Regions from separate parts of the Streptomyces sp. NPDC051582 genome, predicted to be linked through region 2. Evidence: predicted binding sites of a transcription regulator. Region 2 holds the regulator's gene; the other holds the start of a gene.

Region 1 (7,321 bases), on a different contig from region 2:
GGCGCCGGCGGTCTCGCGGGGGACGCGGTCTGCGACCTGCGCCACCACGGCGTGGACCACCAGGCGGTCTACGCCTACGCGCGCGAGGACCTCGACTGGTGGGAGGCCGAGCTGGGCCGGGAACTGCCCGCCGGTCTCTTCGGCGAGAACCTCACCACCTCCGGCATGGACCTGACGGGCGCACGGCTGGGCGAGCGCTGGCGCGTCGGCTCGGGCGGGCTCGTCCTCGAAGTGGCCTCGGCCCGCATCCCGTGCCGCACCTTCCAGGGCGCCCTCGGCGAGCGGGGCTGGGTCAAGCGGTTCACGCAGGCCGCGCGGCCGGGTGCGTACCTGCGCGTGGTCCGGGAGGGTCCGGTCTCCCCCGGCGACCGCGTCGAGATCACGCACCGGCCGGACCACGACGTGACGGTGGAGCTCTGGTTCCGCGCCTTCACCACCGACCGGTCGCTGCTGCCGCGCACGCGGGCGGCGGGCGGGGCGATGGCTCCGCAGTGGCACGAGATGGCCCTGGCCCACGTGGAGAAGTACGGGCGGTAGGGCGGGAGCAGGGGTTTTCGTAGCCGGAAGTAGCGGTTCCGCAGCGGGAAGCGACGGTGCGCGGCGCCGACGATCACGAAGGGGTACCGCCCGGCGGGCTCCCCTTGAGCTGTCGCCGGGGGCGGCTAGGTTGCGCCTATGACGACTGCGTTGATTACGGGATCCACGGCGGGCATCGGCGCCGCATTCGCCCGGCGGCTCGCCGCCCAGGGCCACAACCTCGTACTGGTGGCCCGCGATGCGTCGCGGCTCGGCGAGCAGGCCACCGAACTGCACGACCGGCACGGCATCGAGGCCGAGGTGCTGGTTGCCGACCTGTCCACCGACGAGGGCATCGCCGCCGTGGAGCACCGCCTCGGCGACCGCACGCACCCGGTGGACCTGCTGGTCAACAACGCGGGCTTCGGCAACAAGGGCCGCTACCTCGAAGTCTCCATGGCCGACGAGCTGACCATGCTCAAGGTGCACGTCGAGGCCGTCCTGCGGCTGACCTCGGCGGCCACCGAGTCGATGCGCTCGCGGGGCCGGGGCGGCGTCGTCAACGTGGCCTCGGTGGCGGCGTTCGTACCGCGCGGTACGTACGGGGCGAGCAAGGCCTGGGTCGTGCAGTTCACGCAGGGCGCGGCGCGGGACCTGTCCGGAACGGGCGTACGGCTGATGGCGCTGTGCCCGGGCTTCGTGCGCACCGAGTTCCACCAGCGCGCCGGCATGGGAACGGACAACATCCCCAACTGGATGTGGCTCGACGCGGACAAGCTGGTGGCGGCGGCGCTGGACGACCTGGCGCGCGGCAAGACGGTCTCCGTCCCGGATCCGCGGTACAAGGCGCTGATGGGCGTGGTGAAGCTGACCCCGCGCGGGCTGCTGGGCGGGGTGTCCTCGCGCACGGGCCGCAAGTACGGCCCGCAGTAGCCCGGCGACCACCGGGTGGGGCGGCCTCGAAACCGGCTGAACGGGTGAAATCTCCCTAAACTGGACGTGTCCCCTTCCAGCGCGGGAGTACGCCATGACATTCGTACAGATAGTCGATTACGAGACCAGCAGACCCGAGGCGGTCAACGAGGTCATCGAGCGGTACCTGGAGAAGACGAAGGGCAAGCGCACCGTGTCCCACACCGTGGTGGGCAGGGACCGGGAATCCGAGAACCACTTCGTCGACGTCGTCGAATTCCCGTCGTACGAAGCGGCCATGAAGAACTCTCACCTCCCGGAGACGGACACGATGTTCCAGGAGATGATGGCCCTCTGCGACGGGATGCCCCGGTTCACCAACCTGGACGTCGTGCGCGACGAGCACCTCAACACCCTGCTCGCGAGCCGCATGTTCGAAGAGGTCGCGATGAAGGGCGACATGTCCGTCGTGGACGAGATCTTCGCGACGGACTACCGGGACCACGACATCAGCCGGCCCCAGGCCAAGATCGGCCGCGACGGCATCCGCGAGGACGTGCAGGCCTGGCGCAGCGCCTTCGACTTCGCCTTCACCCTGGACGCGCAGATGGCACAGGAGGACCACGTCACCACGATGTGGACCTTCAGCGGCAAGCACACGGGCGAGTTCATGGGGATCGCCCCGACCGGCAAGGACTGCACGATGACCGGCACCACGGTCTTCCGGTGCGAGGACGGAATGATCAAGGAAGGCTGGTGGCACTACGACGCCATGCGCCTGATGAGGGACCTGGGCGCGATGTAGCCCCGCCCGGCCCACCGCACCGCACCGCACCTACGCAGCTCACCGCACCCGGCCAACGGGGAAGGCCCCGTTCCGCAGATGCGGAACGGGGCCTTCCCGATGTGGGGCGCGATCAGTGGCTGTGGCCGTGACCGTGGCCGTGACCGGCGTCGCCCTCTTCGTCGGCCGGCTTCTCGACGACCAGGGTCTCGGTCGTGAGCAGCAGGGAGGCGATGGAAGCGGCGTTCTCCAGCGCGGAGCGGGTGACCTTGACCGGGTCGATGACGCCGGCCTTGACCAGGTCGCCGTACTCGCCGGTGGCGGCGTTGAAGCCCTGGCCCTTGTCGAGCTCGGCGACCTTCGAGGTGATGACGTAGCCCTCAAGGCCGGCGTTCTCGGCGATCCAGCGCAGCGGCTCGACGGCGGCGCGGCGCACGACCGCGACACCCGTGCCCTCGTCGCCGGACAGACCCAGGTTGCCGTCGAGCACCTTCACGGCGTGGACGAGCGCGGAGCCACCGCCGGAGACGATGCCCTCCTCGACCGCGGCGCGGGTCGCCGAGATGGCGTCCTCAAGGCGGTGCTTCTTCTCCTTGAGCTCCACCTCGGTGGCGGCGCCGACCTTGATGACGCAGACGCCGCCGGCGAGCTTCGCCAGGCGCTCCTGCAGCTTCTCGCGGTCCCAGTCCGAGTCCGTGGACTCGATCTCGGCCTTGATCTGGTTGACGCGGCCGAGGACCTCGTCGGAGCTGCCGGCACCGTCGACGATCGTGGTGTCGTCCTTGGAGATGGTCACGCGGCGCGCGGAACCGAGTACGTCCAGACCGGCCTGGTCGAGCTTGAGGCCGACCTCCTCGGCGATGACGGTGGCACCGGTGAGGGTGGCCATGTCCTGGAGCATCGCCTTGCGGCGGTCACCGAAGCCGGGGGCCTTGACGGCGACCGCGTTGAAGGTGCCGCGGATCTTGTTGACGACGAGGGTGGAGAGCGCCTCGCCCTCGACGTCCTCGGCGATGATCAGCAGCGGCTTCGAGGCGCCGGCCTGGATGACCTTCTCCAGCAGCGGCAGGAGGTCCTGGATGGAGGAGATCTTGCCCTGGTTGATCAGGATGTACGGGTCGTCGAGGACGGCCTCCATACGCTCCTGGTCGGTGACCATGTACGGGGAGAGGTAGCCCTTGTCGAAGGCCATGCCCTCGGTGAACTCCAGCTCCAGGCCGAAGGCGTTGGACTCCTCGACGGTGATGACACCGTCCTTGCCGACCTTGTCCATCGCCTCGGCGATGAGCTCGCCGACCTGCTGGTCCTGCGCGGAGAGCGCGGCCACGGCGGCGATGTCGGACTTGTCCTCGATCGGGCGGGCGGTCGCGAGGAGCTCCTCGGACACGGCCTTGACCGCGGCGTCGATGCCCTTCTTGAGGGCGGCCGGGGAGGCGCCGGCGGCGACGTTGCGCAGACCCTCGCGGACCAGCGCCTGGGCCAGCACGGTGGCGGTGGTGGTGCCGTCACCCGCGATGTCGTTGGTCTTGGTCGCCACCTCCTTCACGAGCTGCGCGCCCAGGTTCTCGTACGGGTCGTCCAGCTCGACCTCGCGAGCGATGGTGACACCGTCGTTGGTGATGGTGGGGGCGCCGAACTTCTTGTCGATGACGACGTTGCGGCCCTTGGGGCCGATCGTCACCTTCACCGTGTCGGCCAGCTTGTTGACGCCGCGCTCGAGGGCGCGACGGGCGTCCTCGTCGAACTTCAGGATCTTCGCCATGGGAGCGGTTCAGCCCTCTCGAAAACTCGGGTTTAACGAACCGCGCCCCTTGCCGCCCGGCAATCAGCGGGGTGACCAGGGGCGCAGCTCAAAGCAATGCTTGGTACTTCGGTGAATTACTTCTCGATGATCGCGAGCACGTCGCGAGCCGAGAGGACGAGGTACTCCTCGCCGCTGTACTTCACTTCGGTGCCGCCGTACTTGCTGTACAGCACGATGTCGCCGACGCTGACGTCCAGCGGGAGACGCTGGCCGTCCTCGAAGCGACCCGGGCCCACGGCGAGGACGACGCCCTCCTGGGGCTTCTCCTTCGCGGTGTCCGGGATGACCAGGCCGGAAGCCGTGGTCTGCTCGGCGTCGAGCGGCTGGACCACGATGCGGTCCTCAAGCGGCTTGATGGCAACCTTGGAGCTGGTGGTCGTCACGATCCGACCTCCCCCTTCGGAGATCTCACGGGGCTAACTGTCTGGGTGGCGACCAGGTGGATCCGTCGTCGCGGGTGCCGGACCTGCCTGTCGCTGTGTTGGCACTCACCGGTGGCGAGTGCCAGGTGCGAGACTATTCCGGCGATTAGCACTCGGTCAAGCGGAGTGCCAACACGCTCCGCCGGGTCGTCCGGATCGGGGGTCCCCCCCGCCGCCCCCGAGACCCCGCCCGGGGGCTGCGCCCCGGGGCCCGGGCGGGACTGCGCCCAAGAGTCCCGGTGGGTGATATGTGACAGTTGGGGGCGTGCGCATTCTCGTGGTCGAAGACGAAGAGGGCCTCGCCGAGTCACTGAGGCGCGGCCTCTCCGCCGACGGGCACTGGGTCGACCTCGCCCACGACGGCCACCGCGGGCTGGACCTCGCCCGCACCGGCTCGTACGACGCCGTCCTGCTCGACCTGATGCTGCCCGGCCTCAGCGGGTACGAGATCTGCGCCCGCCTGCGGGCCGGCGGCGACCCGACTCCCGTCCTCATGCTGACCGCCAAGGACGGCGAGTACGACGAGGCCGAAGGCCTCGACAGCGGCGCCGACGACTACCTCACCAAGCCGTTCTCGTTCGTCGTGCTGGCCGCACGCCTGCGCGCCCTCGCCCGGCGGGCGGCGGCCGACGCCGCCGGCCCCCGCCCCACCCTCCAGGCCGGTGACCTCGTCCTCGACCCCGCAGGCCGCCGCTGCCGCCGCGGCCCGCACGAGATCGAGCTCACCGCCCGCGAGCTCGGCGTCCTCGCCTGCCTCATGGAGCAGCCCGGCCGGGCCGTCGCCAAGCAGGACATCCTGGACGAGGTCTGGGACGCCCCGCACGCCATCGACCCGAACATCGTCGAGGTGTACGTCTCCTCGCTGCGCAAGAAGGTCGACGCCCCCTTCGGCCGCCGCTCGATCCTCACCGTCCACGGCACCGGCTACCGCATGGCCGCCGACGGTGGCTGAAACCAGGACGAGCCCCGGCCCGCTCCGGCGCCGCGCCGCGCTGGCCGCCGCCCTCGCCATGGCCGCCGTGCTCGGCGCCGGCGGGCTGTGGCTGTACACCCTGCTGCGGGCCAACCTCCTCGACAACACCACCGGCCGCACCGAGCTCGCCGCCCGCAAGGTGGCCGCCCAGCTCGACGGCCACGCCTTCCCCGGCGGGCGGCTGCCCGCGCCGGAGGGCGGGGTGGACCTGGTCCTCGTACGGGACGCGCAGGGGCGGACCGTCGCCTCCACCGGGGACCTCGCCGACACCCCCGACCTCGGCGGTCTGCGCCCGCCGCCGCCCACCGCCTCCGGCGAGGACTCCCGCTCCGCCGTCCTGCCGCCCGCGCGCCCCGGCGCGGAACGCCGCGCGGTGGTCGCGGTCGAGGCGCCGGGCGGGCACGAGGTGTACGCCGTCACCGTGCTCGGCGACGTGGACGACGCGACCCGCGCCATCGCCCTCGGCCTGCTCGCCGGCGCGCCCCCGCTGATCGGCTTCGCGGCGGCCCTCGCCCGGTGGGTGACCGGACACGCCCTGCGCCCGGTCACCGCGATCCGCACCGAGCTCGCGGCGGTCACCGCGAGCGAGCTGGACCGCCGTGTTCCGGACCCCGGCGGAGCGGACGAGATCGCCCAGCTGGCCCGGACCGTCAACGACACGCTCGACCGGCTGGAGCGGTCCGACGCCCGGCAGCGGCAGTTCACCGCCGACGCCTCGCACGAACTGCGCAATCCGCTGGCCGCCGTCCGGTCCCGGCTGGAGGTGGCGCTGGCCCAGGGCCGCCCCGACCGGGAGTCGGTGGCGGCCGCGCTGGCCGATACCGAGCGGCTCCAGCGCATCGCCGCGGACCTGCTGCTGCTCGCCCGGCTCGACGGCGGCCCCGTACCGCGGACCGAGCCGGTGGACCTGGCGCTGCTGGCCGCGGAGGACCTGGCCCGGCGCCAGGACCCCCGGGTCCCGGTCCGGCTGGACGCGCGGGCCCCCGTACCGGCGGCCGGGGACCCGGCCCGGCTGGAGCGGGCGCTGGCCAACCTGGTGGACAACGCGCTGCGGCACGCCCGTACGGGGGTCGTCGTACGGGCGGCCACCGAGCCCGCGGACCCCGTGGCCGGCGGCTGGGCGGTGCTGGAGGTCGAGGACGACGGCCCCGGCGTCCCGGCGCCGGACCGCGACCGGGTCTTCGAGCGGTTCGTCCGCCTGGACCCGGACCGGGGGCGCGCGGGCGGCGGCACGGGCCTCGGCCTGGCCATCGTCCGCGAGACGGCCCGGGCGCACGGCGGCGAGGCGCGGGCGCTGGCGCCCCGGGCGGGCGGTGGCTCCGGTGTCCGCTTCGTCCTGCGCGTGCCGGTCGGCGGGCCCCGCGCGCCGACCCGGTCCGCCGGGTCCTGAACGCCCCTTCAGGTCTCTCAGGATTCCTTCAGCGCCCCTCCCCCACCATCGACTGGCATGAGCGCGCACCGGAGGAAGACCAGCCACCCCGCCCGCCGGCCCCGCCGCCGACCCCGTCCCCGCCGCATCGCCCGCACCCTGCTCGTGGCCGTCTGCGCGCTGGCGGTCATGGCCGCCGCCGGCGCCTGGTACGTGTACCGGGACCTCGCCGGCAGCATCGGCAGCTCCAAGGCCCTGGAGGGCGCCGAGAAGTCGAAGTACGGCGACACCAACATCCTGCTGATGGGCCTGGACAGCCGCCGCGACCAGAACGGCGAGGAGCTGCCGGCGGAGGTCCTCGACAAACTGCACGCCGGCAGTTCCGACATCGGCGGCTACAACGCGAACACGCTGATCCTGCTGCACGTACCCGGCGACGGCAGCCGGGCGAAGGCCTTCTCGGTCCCGCGCGACGACTTCGTGGACATCCCGGGTCAGGGCAAGGACAAGATCAAGAAGGCCTACGGGCTGGCGAAGTCCA
Region 2 (7,321 bases):
TTCGGCACCCTGCCGTGGCTCAGAGCGGTGCTGTCACGAAGTCGATCAGTTCCTCCACGCGGCCCAGCAGGACCGGCTCCAGGTCCTTGTAGGACCGCACGCGGGACAGGATGTGCTGCCAGGCGGCGCCGGTGTTCTCCGGCCAGCCCAGCGCCCTGCAGACGCCCGTCTTCCAGTCCTGGCCCGGCGGGACCACCGGCCACGCGGGGATGCCCAGGGCGGACGGCTTCACCGCCTGCCAGACGTCCACGTACGGGTGGCCGACGACCAGGACGTCGGGCGAGGTCACCGAGGCCGCGATACGGGACTCCTTCGAACCCGGCACCAGGTGGTCCACCAGTACGCCCAGGCGGGCGTCGGGGGCCGGGGCGAAGTCCGCGACCACCGCGGGCAGGTCGTCGACGCCCTCCAGGTACTCCACCACCACGCCCTCGATCCGCAGGTCGTCACCCCAGACCCGCTCCACGAGCTCCGCGTCGTGCCGGCCCTCCACGTAGATCCGCCCGGCCCGCGCCACGCGCGCACGCGCCCCCGGGACCGCCACCGAGCCCGAGGACGTGCGCAAGGGGGCCGCGGGGGCCCGTGAGGGGCGGGTCAGGGTCACCACGGCGCCCTCCAGCAGGAACCCCCGCGGCTCCAGCGGGAACACCCGCCGCTTGCCGAAGCGGTCCTCCAGGGTCACGGTGCCCGCCTCGCACGCCACCACCGCCCCGCAGAAGTCCGTACCCGCCACCTCGACCACCAGGTCGGTGTCGGCCGGCACCTCCGGCACCGGCTTGGGGCGCTTCCACTGCGGGGTCAGGTCGGGGGAGTACTCGCGCATCCGGCCGAGCGTAGGAGAGCGCGCGCCCTCACGTGACCGACACGCCGAACCGCCGTGCCAGTGTGTCGCGTTGCTCACGGACGAAGTCCGCCGTGACCACCGCTCCGTGACCCGGCACGTACAGCGCGTCGTCCCCGCCCAGCGACAGCAGCCGGTCCAGCGCCGCCGGCCACTGCGCCGGCACCGCGTCGCTGCCCGCCTGGGGCTGCCCCGACTCCTCGACGAGGTCCCCGCAGAACACCGTCTCGCGCTCGCCCGGCACGCACACCGCCAGGTCGTACGGGGTGTGCCCCGGTCCGACGTTGGCCAGCAGTGCCTGCACCCCGCCCAGCTCCAGCGTCCATTCGCCCGACACGTGGTGCCGGGGCACCACCAGCAGGTCCACGGCCTCGGTCGCCTCGGCCTCCGCGAGCCCCTGCCGGACCGCGTCGCCGCGCAGCTCCTCCCGGCCCGTCGCCAGCTCCGCGTCCAGCCCCACCGCCCCGTACACCTCGGCCCCGGCGAACGCGCCCGCACCCAGTACGTGATCGAAATGGCCGTGCGTGAATGCGATATGCGTCACGCGCCGGCCGGTCAGCCGCTCCGCCTCCGCCCGCAGCTGCGCGCCTTCGCGTACGCACGAGCCCGGGTCGATCAGGAGCACCGACTCGTCCCCCACCACCAGTCCCACCGTGCAGTCCCACACCGGGAGCCGTCGCCGCCCGGTCCGCCCGGTCAGCCGCTCCCAGCCCGCCTCTTCCCAATGCACGTCCATGCCGCGACGCTACCCTGGCGGGCCGCCCTTGCCAGGGGCTGACTACCCGGCCGTACACTGGCCGGGGGATCTCTGGCACTCGAACGCCCGGAGTGCCAACGAAGCAGATGAAACCGACCACGACGAGCCACGACGACCAGCTGGAGGTGTGCGCGATGCTGAGCGAACGCAGACTTGAGGTGCTGCGCGCCATCGTCCAGGACTACGTCGGGACGGAGGAGCCGGTCGGCTCCAAGGCGCTCACCGAGCGGCACCGGCTCGGCGTCTCGCCCGCCACCGTGCGCAACGACATGGCCGTGCTGGAGGAGGAGGGCTACATCGCCCAGCCCCACACCAGCGCCGGCCGGATCCCCACCGACAAGGGCTACCGGCTCTTCGTCGACAGGCTGGCGGGGGTCAAACCCCTGTCGACGCCCGAGCGCCGTGCGATCCAGAACTTCCTCGACGGCGCCGTCGACCTCGACGACGTCGTCGGCCGCACCGTGCGGCTGCTCGCGCAGCTCACCCGGCAGGTCGCCGTCGTCCAGTACCCGAGCCTGACCCGTTCGACGGTGCGGCACGTGGAACTGCTGTCGCTGGCTCCGGCCCGGCTCATGCTCGTGCTGATCACCGACACGGGGCGGGTGGAGCAGCGTCTGGTCGACTGCCAGGCGCCGTTCGGCGAGAGCTCGCTGGCCGATCTGCGGGCGCGGCTCAACAGCCGGGTCGTCGGCCGTCGGTTCACCGACGTGCCGCAGCTCGTGCAGGACCTGCCGGAGTCCTTCGAACCGGAGGACCGCGGCACGGTGTCGACCGTGCTCTCCACGCTGCTGGAGACGCTGGTCGAAGAGGCCGAGGAGCGGCTGATGATCGGCGGGACCGCCAATCTCACGCGCTTCGGACACGATTTTCCCCTGACGATCAGGCCGGTGCTCGAAGCGCTGGAGGAGCAGGTCGTGCTCCTCAAGCTGCTGGGCGAGGCCAACGAGTCGGGAATGGCCGTACGGATCGGGCATGAGAATGCCTACGAGGGACTGAACTCCACGTCCGTCGTCTCCGTCGGCTACGGTTCGGGCGGCGAGACAGTCGCCAAACTCGGCGTGGTCGGACCGACCCGCATGGACTACCCCGGAACGATGGGAGCGGTACGCGCAGTGGCACGTTACGTCGGACAGATCCTGGCGGAGTCGTAAGTGGCCACGGACTACTACGCCGTTCTCGGCGTGCGCCGCGACGCATCGCAGGACGAGATCAAGAAGGCCTTCCGCCGCCTCGCGCGTGAACTCCACCCGGACGTGAATCCGGATCCGAAGACGCAGGAGCGCTTCAAGGAGATCAACGCGGCCTACGAGGTGCTCTCGGACCCGCAGAAGAAGCAGGTCTACGACCTCGGCGGCGACCCGCTGTCCTCCTCGGGCGGCGGCGCGGGCGCGGGTGGCTTCGGTGCGGGCGGCTTCGGCAACTTCTCCGACATCATGGACGCCTTCTTCGGCCAGGCCTCGCAGCGCGGACCGCGCTCGCGGACCCGCCGCGGCCAGGACGCCATGATCCGCCTCGACCTGGAGCTGGACGAGGCCGCCTTCGGCACGACCAAGGACATCCAGGTCGACACGGCCGTCGTCTGCACCACCTGCTCCGGCGAGGGCGCCGCCCCCGGCACCTCGGCGCAGACGTGTGACATGTGCCGCGGTCGCGGTGAGGTGTCGCAGGTCACCCGGTCCTTCCTGGGCCAGGTCATGACCTCGCGTCCCTGCCCCCAGTGCCAGGGCTTCGGCACCGTGGTCCCGACCCCGTGCCCCGAGTGCGCGGGCGACGGCCGGGTCCGCTCCCGCCGCAGCCTGACGGTCAAGATCCCCGCCGGTGTCGAGAACGGCACCCGGATCCAGCTCGCGGGCGAGGGCGAGGTCGGCCCCGGCGGCGGCCCCGCCGGCGACCTGTACGTGGAGATCCACGAGCTCTCGCACCCGACCTTCCAGCGGCGCGGGGACGACCTGCACTGCACGGTGACCATCCCCATGACGGCCGCGGCCCTGGGCACCAAATGCCCGCTGGAGACCCTGGACGGCATGGAGGAGATCGACATCCGGCCCGGCACCGGGTCCGGCCAGTCGATCCCGCTGCACGGGCGCGGCGTCACGCACCTGCGCGGCGGCGGCCGCGGCGACCTGATCGTCCACGTCGAGGTCACCACCCCCGGCAAGCTGGACGCCCAGCAGGAGGAGCTGCTGCGCCAGCTCGCCAAGCTGCGCGGCGAGGAGCGGCCCACGGGCCAGTTCGCGCCGGGGCAGCAGGGCCTGTTCAGCCGCCTGAAGGACGCCTTCAACGGCCGCTGACCGGCCCGTCGGCAGACGTACGAGCCCGGTCCGGGGATGCCCCGGACCGGGCTCGTCGCATCGGTGCGGACGCCGCCGGTGAAGCGGACTATGCCAGGCGAATGCGGTGATTCGGCCCGGTGGGCGGGACATGGCACGATGCAGGGCATGTCCTCCGCACCGTACGGTCTCTCCCCCTACCCGATCGTGCAGGCTCCCATGGCGGGCGGCGCCTCCTGTCCGCCGCTGGCCGCCGCCGTGTGCGAGGCGGGCGGCCTGGGCTTCCTGGCCGGCGGCTACAAGACGGCCGACGGCATGTACCAGGAGATCAAACAGCTGCGCGCGCTGACCCGGCGCCCGTTCGGCGTGAACCTCTTCATGCCGCAGACCGGGTACGTGGACCAGTCGGCCGTGGAGGCGTACCGCGGGCAGCTGGCGGGGGAGGCCAGCTGGTACGAGCTGTCCCTGGCCGACGAGGACATCATCGGCACGAGCGACGACGGCTACGACGCCAAGCTGGCGATCCTCCTCGAAGACCCGGTCCCCGTGGTCTCGTTCACCTTCGGCTGCCCCGCGCCCGTGGTCCTCGCCGCCCTGCGCCAGGCCGGTACGTACTCCGTGGTCACCGTCACCTCGGTCGACGAGGCCCGCGCCGTCCAGGCCGCGGGCGCCGACGCCCTCTGCGTCCAGGGCGTGGAGGCCGGCGGCCACCAGGGCACCCACCGCGACGACCCGCAGGCCGACGGCACGGCGGGCGTGGGCCTGCTCGCGCTGGTGGCGCAGGTACGGGAGGCCGTGGCGCTGCCGATCATCGCGGCGGGCGGGCTGATGCGGGGATCGCAGATCGCGGCGCTGCTGGCGGCGGGCGCGGGGGCGGCGCAGCTCGGCACCGCGTTCCTGGCCTGCCCCGAGTCGGGCGCGCATCCGCTGCACAAGCGGGCCCTGACGGACCTCCTGTTCCCCCACACGGAGCTGACCAGGGCGTTCTCGGGGCGGCCGGCGCGGGGACTGGTGAACCGGTTCATGCGGGAGCACGGGCCGTACGCCCCGGCCGCGTACCCGCAGATCCACCACATGACCAGCGGACTGCGCAAGGCGGCCGCAGCGGCCGGGGACCCGCAGGGCATGGCCCTGTGGGCGGGCCAGGGACACCGGCTGGCGCGGGCGCTGCCCGCGGGGAAGCTGGTGGAGGTGCTGGCGGCGGAACTGGCCGAGGCACAGAGTGCATTGAAGTCGATGAACAACAGGAGTACGTCATGACCGCCCCCGTGTTCGTGGTCGAAGAGGTCCCCGCGGGGCCGGAGTTCGTGCTCGACGGCCCGGAGGGCCGGCACGCGGTGTCCGTGAAGCGGCTGAACCCCGGTGAGGACGTGGTCCTCACCGACGGGCGCGGTCACTGGACGGAGGGCGTGGTCAAGGCCGCCGAGGGCAAGGACCGGCTGGTCCTCATGGACTTGAACCTCGTCCGGGAGGAACCGGAACCGGCCGTACGGATCACCGTCGTCCAGGCCCTCCCCAAGGGGGACCGCGGCGAGCTCGCGGTCGAGACGATGACCGAGACCGGCGTGGACGCGATCGTCCCCTGGCAGGCCTCGCGCTGCATCACCCAGTGGCGCGGCGAGCGCGGAGCCAAGTCCCTGGCCAAATGGCGGGCCACGGCCCGGGAGGCGGGCAAGCAGTCCCGCCGGGTCCGCTTCCCGGAGGTGGCCGAGGCCATGTCCACCAAGCAGGTCGCGGCGCTGCTGGCCGGGGCCGACCTGGCGGTGGTCCTCCACGAGGACCGGGACACCCCCTCGGGGGCCCTGGCCACGGCCGAACTCCCGGCCGCGGGCTCCATCGTCCTGGTCGTCGGACCGGAAGGCGGGGTCTCCCCCGAGGAGCTGGCCGCCTTCGCGGAGGCCGGCGCCCACCCCTTCCGCCTGGGCTCCTCTGTGCTGCGCACCTCCACCGCCGGCACCGCGGCGACGGCCGTCCTGCTGGCGCGCACGGGCCGCTGGTCCTGACCCCCGGCCCCCGGCCGGCCCGGGTCCCGGTCCGGTCGAAACGCACATGAGGGCGTCGGCGGCGCCGGATACGATGCCGGGGCTGATCATCGTCGGCTCCGGCGGGCCGTCCGCCGGAGCCACTGTCTCGGAAGGCGAAGCAATGGCCGGGGAACCGCAGGCGGACTGCCTGTTCTGCAAGATCGTCGCGGGGAGCATCCCGGCGACCGTGGTCCGGGAGACCGCGACGACGTTCGCGTTCCGGGACATCAACCCGCAGGCGCCCACGCACGTCCTCGTGATCCCCAAGGTGCACTACCCCGACGCCGCCTCCCTCGCCGCAGCCGAACCGGCCGTCGCCGCAGACCTGCTGCGCGAGGCCGGGCGCATCGCGGCCGAGGAGAAGCTCGACGACCACGGCTACCGCGTGGTGTTCAACACCGGCGCCGGCGCCGGCCAGACCGTCTTCCACGCCCACGCGCACGTCCTCGGCGGCCGCGGCCTCCAGTGGCCCCCCGGATAACCCGGTGTCCGTACGAGAGTTCGTGGTGCTGGGCACCGCCAGCCAGGTGCCCACCCGCCACCGCAACCACAACGGCTACCTCCTGCGCTGGGACGGCGAGGGCATCCTCTTCGACCCGGGCGAGGGCACCCAGCGCCAGATGCTGCGCGCCGGGGTGGCCGCGCACGACATCAACCGGATCTGCGTCACCCACTTCCACGGCGACCACAGCCTCGGCCTCGCCGGGGTGATCCAGCGCATCAACCTGGACCGGGTCCCGCACCCCGTCACCGCGCACTACCCGGCCTCCGGGCAGAAGTTCTTCGACCGGCTCCGGTACGCGACCGCCTACCGGGAGACCGTCGCGCTCCGCGAGGAGCCCGTCGCCGCGGACGGGCCGCTGGCCGAGGGGCCCTCGTACGTCCTGGAGGCGCGCCTGCTCTCGCACCCGGTGGAGTCCTTCGGCTACCGGCTCACCGAACCGGACGGGCGCCGCATGGTGCCCGGACTGCTCGCGCGGCACGGGATCAAGGGGCCCGACGTGGGCCGGATCCAGCGCGAGGGGCGCCTCGGCGGGGTCACGCTCGACGACGTCAGCGAGCACAAGCCGGGGCAGAGCTTCGCCTTCGTCATGGACACCCGGCTGTGCCCCGGCGTGGACGCGCTCGCCGCGGGCGCCGACATGCTGGTGATCGAGTCCACGTTCCTCGACGAGGACGAGGCGCTCGCCACCGACCACGGCCACCTGACCGCCGGTCAGGCGGCGCGGGTGGCACGCGAGGCGGGCGTCCGTCACCTGGTGCTGACGCACTTCTCGCAGCGCTACTCGGACCCCCGGGAGTTCGAACGCCAGGCCCGCGAGGCCGGTTTCGAGGGCGAGCTCACGATCGCCGCGGACCTCGTACGGGTTCCCCTGCCGAAGCGCGGTTAGACGGTAGAGGCGTCCCGCTCGCGGTTGCGGGTGCGGGA

What was found. The regulator HrcA, encoded in region 2, represses chaperone genes, less so after heat shock. The targets are predictions, from matches to a motif close to TTNGCACTCNGNNNNNCNGAGTGCNAA.
Region 1: groES (co-chaperone GroES) is a predicted target of HrcA. The motif match lies at 4,545-4,571, and genes of this name have one in related genera.

Annotation. Positions count from the first base shown of each region.
Region 1 covers NZ_JBFAZJ010000001.1:550,070-557,390, forward strand. Annotated here, with positions in the region: gene AB0M92_RS02490 (MOSC domain-containing protein) at 1-537, shown strand, start outside; gene AB0M92_RS02495 (SDR family oxidoreductase) at 676-1,449, shown strand; gene AB0M92_RS02500 (ester cyclase) at 1,544-2,233, shown strand; gene groL (chaperonin GroEL) at 2,346-3,974, opposite strand; gene groES (co-chaperone GroES) at 4,091-4,399, opposite strand; gene AB0M92_RS02515 (response regulator transcription factor) at 4,704-5,390, shown strand; gene AB0M92_RS02520 (HAMP domain-containing sensor histidine kinase) at 5,383-6,801, shown strand; gene AB0M92_RS02525 (LCP family protein) at 6,859-7,321, shown strand, end outside.
Region 2 covers NZ_JBFAZJ010000043.1:27,545-34,865, reverse strand. Annotated here, with positions in the region: gene AB0M92_RS35450 (DUF3097 domain-containing protein) at 20-823, opposite strand; gene AB0M92_RS35445 (MBL fold metallo-hydrolase) at 852-1,577, opposite strand; gene hrcA (heat-inducible transcriptional repressor HrcA) at 1,733-2,749, shown strand; gene dnaJ (molecular chaperone DnaJ) at 2,750-3,889, shown strand; gene AB0M92_RS35430 (nitronate monooxygenase) at 4,037-5,128, shown strand; gene AB0M92_RS35425 (16S rRNA (uracil(1498)-N(3))-methyltransferase) at 5,125-5,871, shown strand; gene AB0M92_RS35420 (histidine triad nucleotide-binding protein) at 6,014-6,373, shown strand; gene AB0M92_RS35415 (ribonuclease Z) at 6,378-7,283, shown strand; gene AB0M92_RS35410 (MFS transporter) at 7,280-7,321, opposite strand, start outside.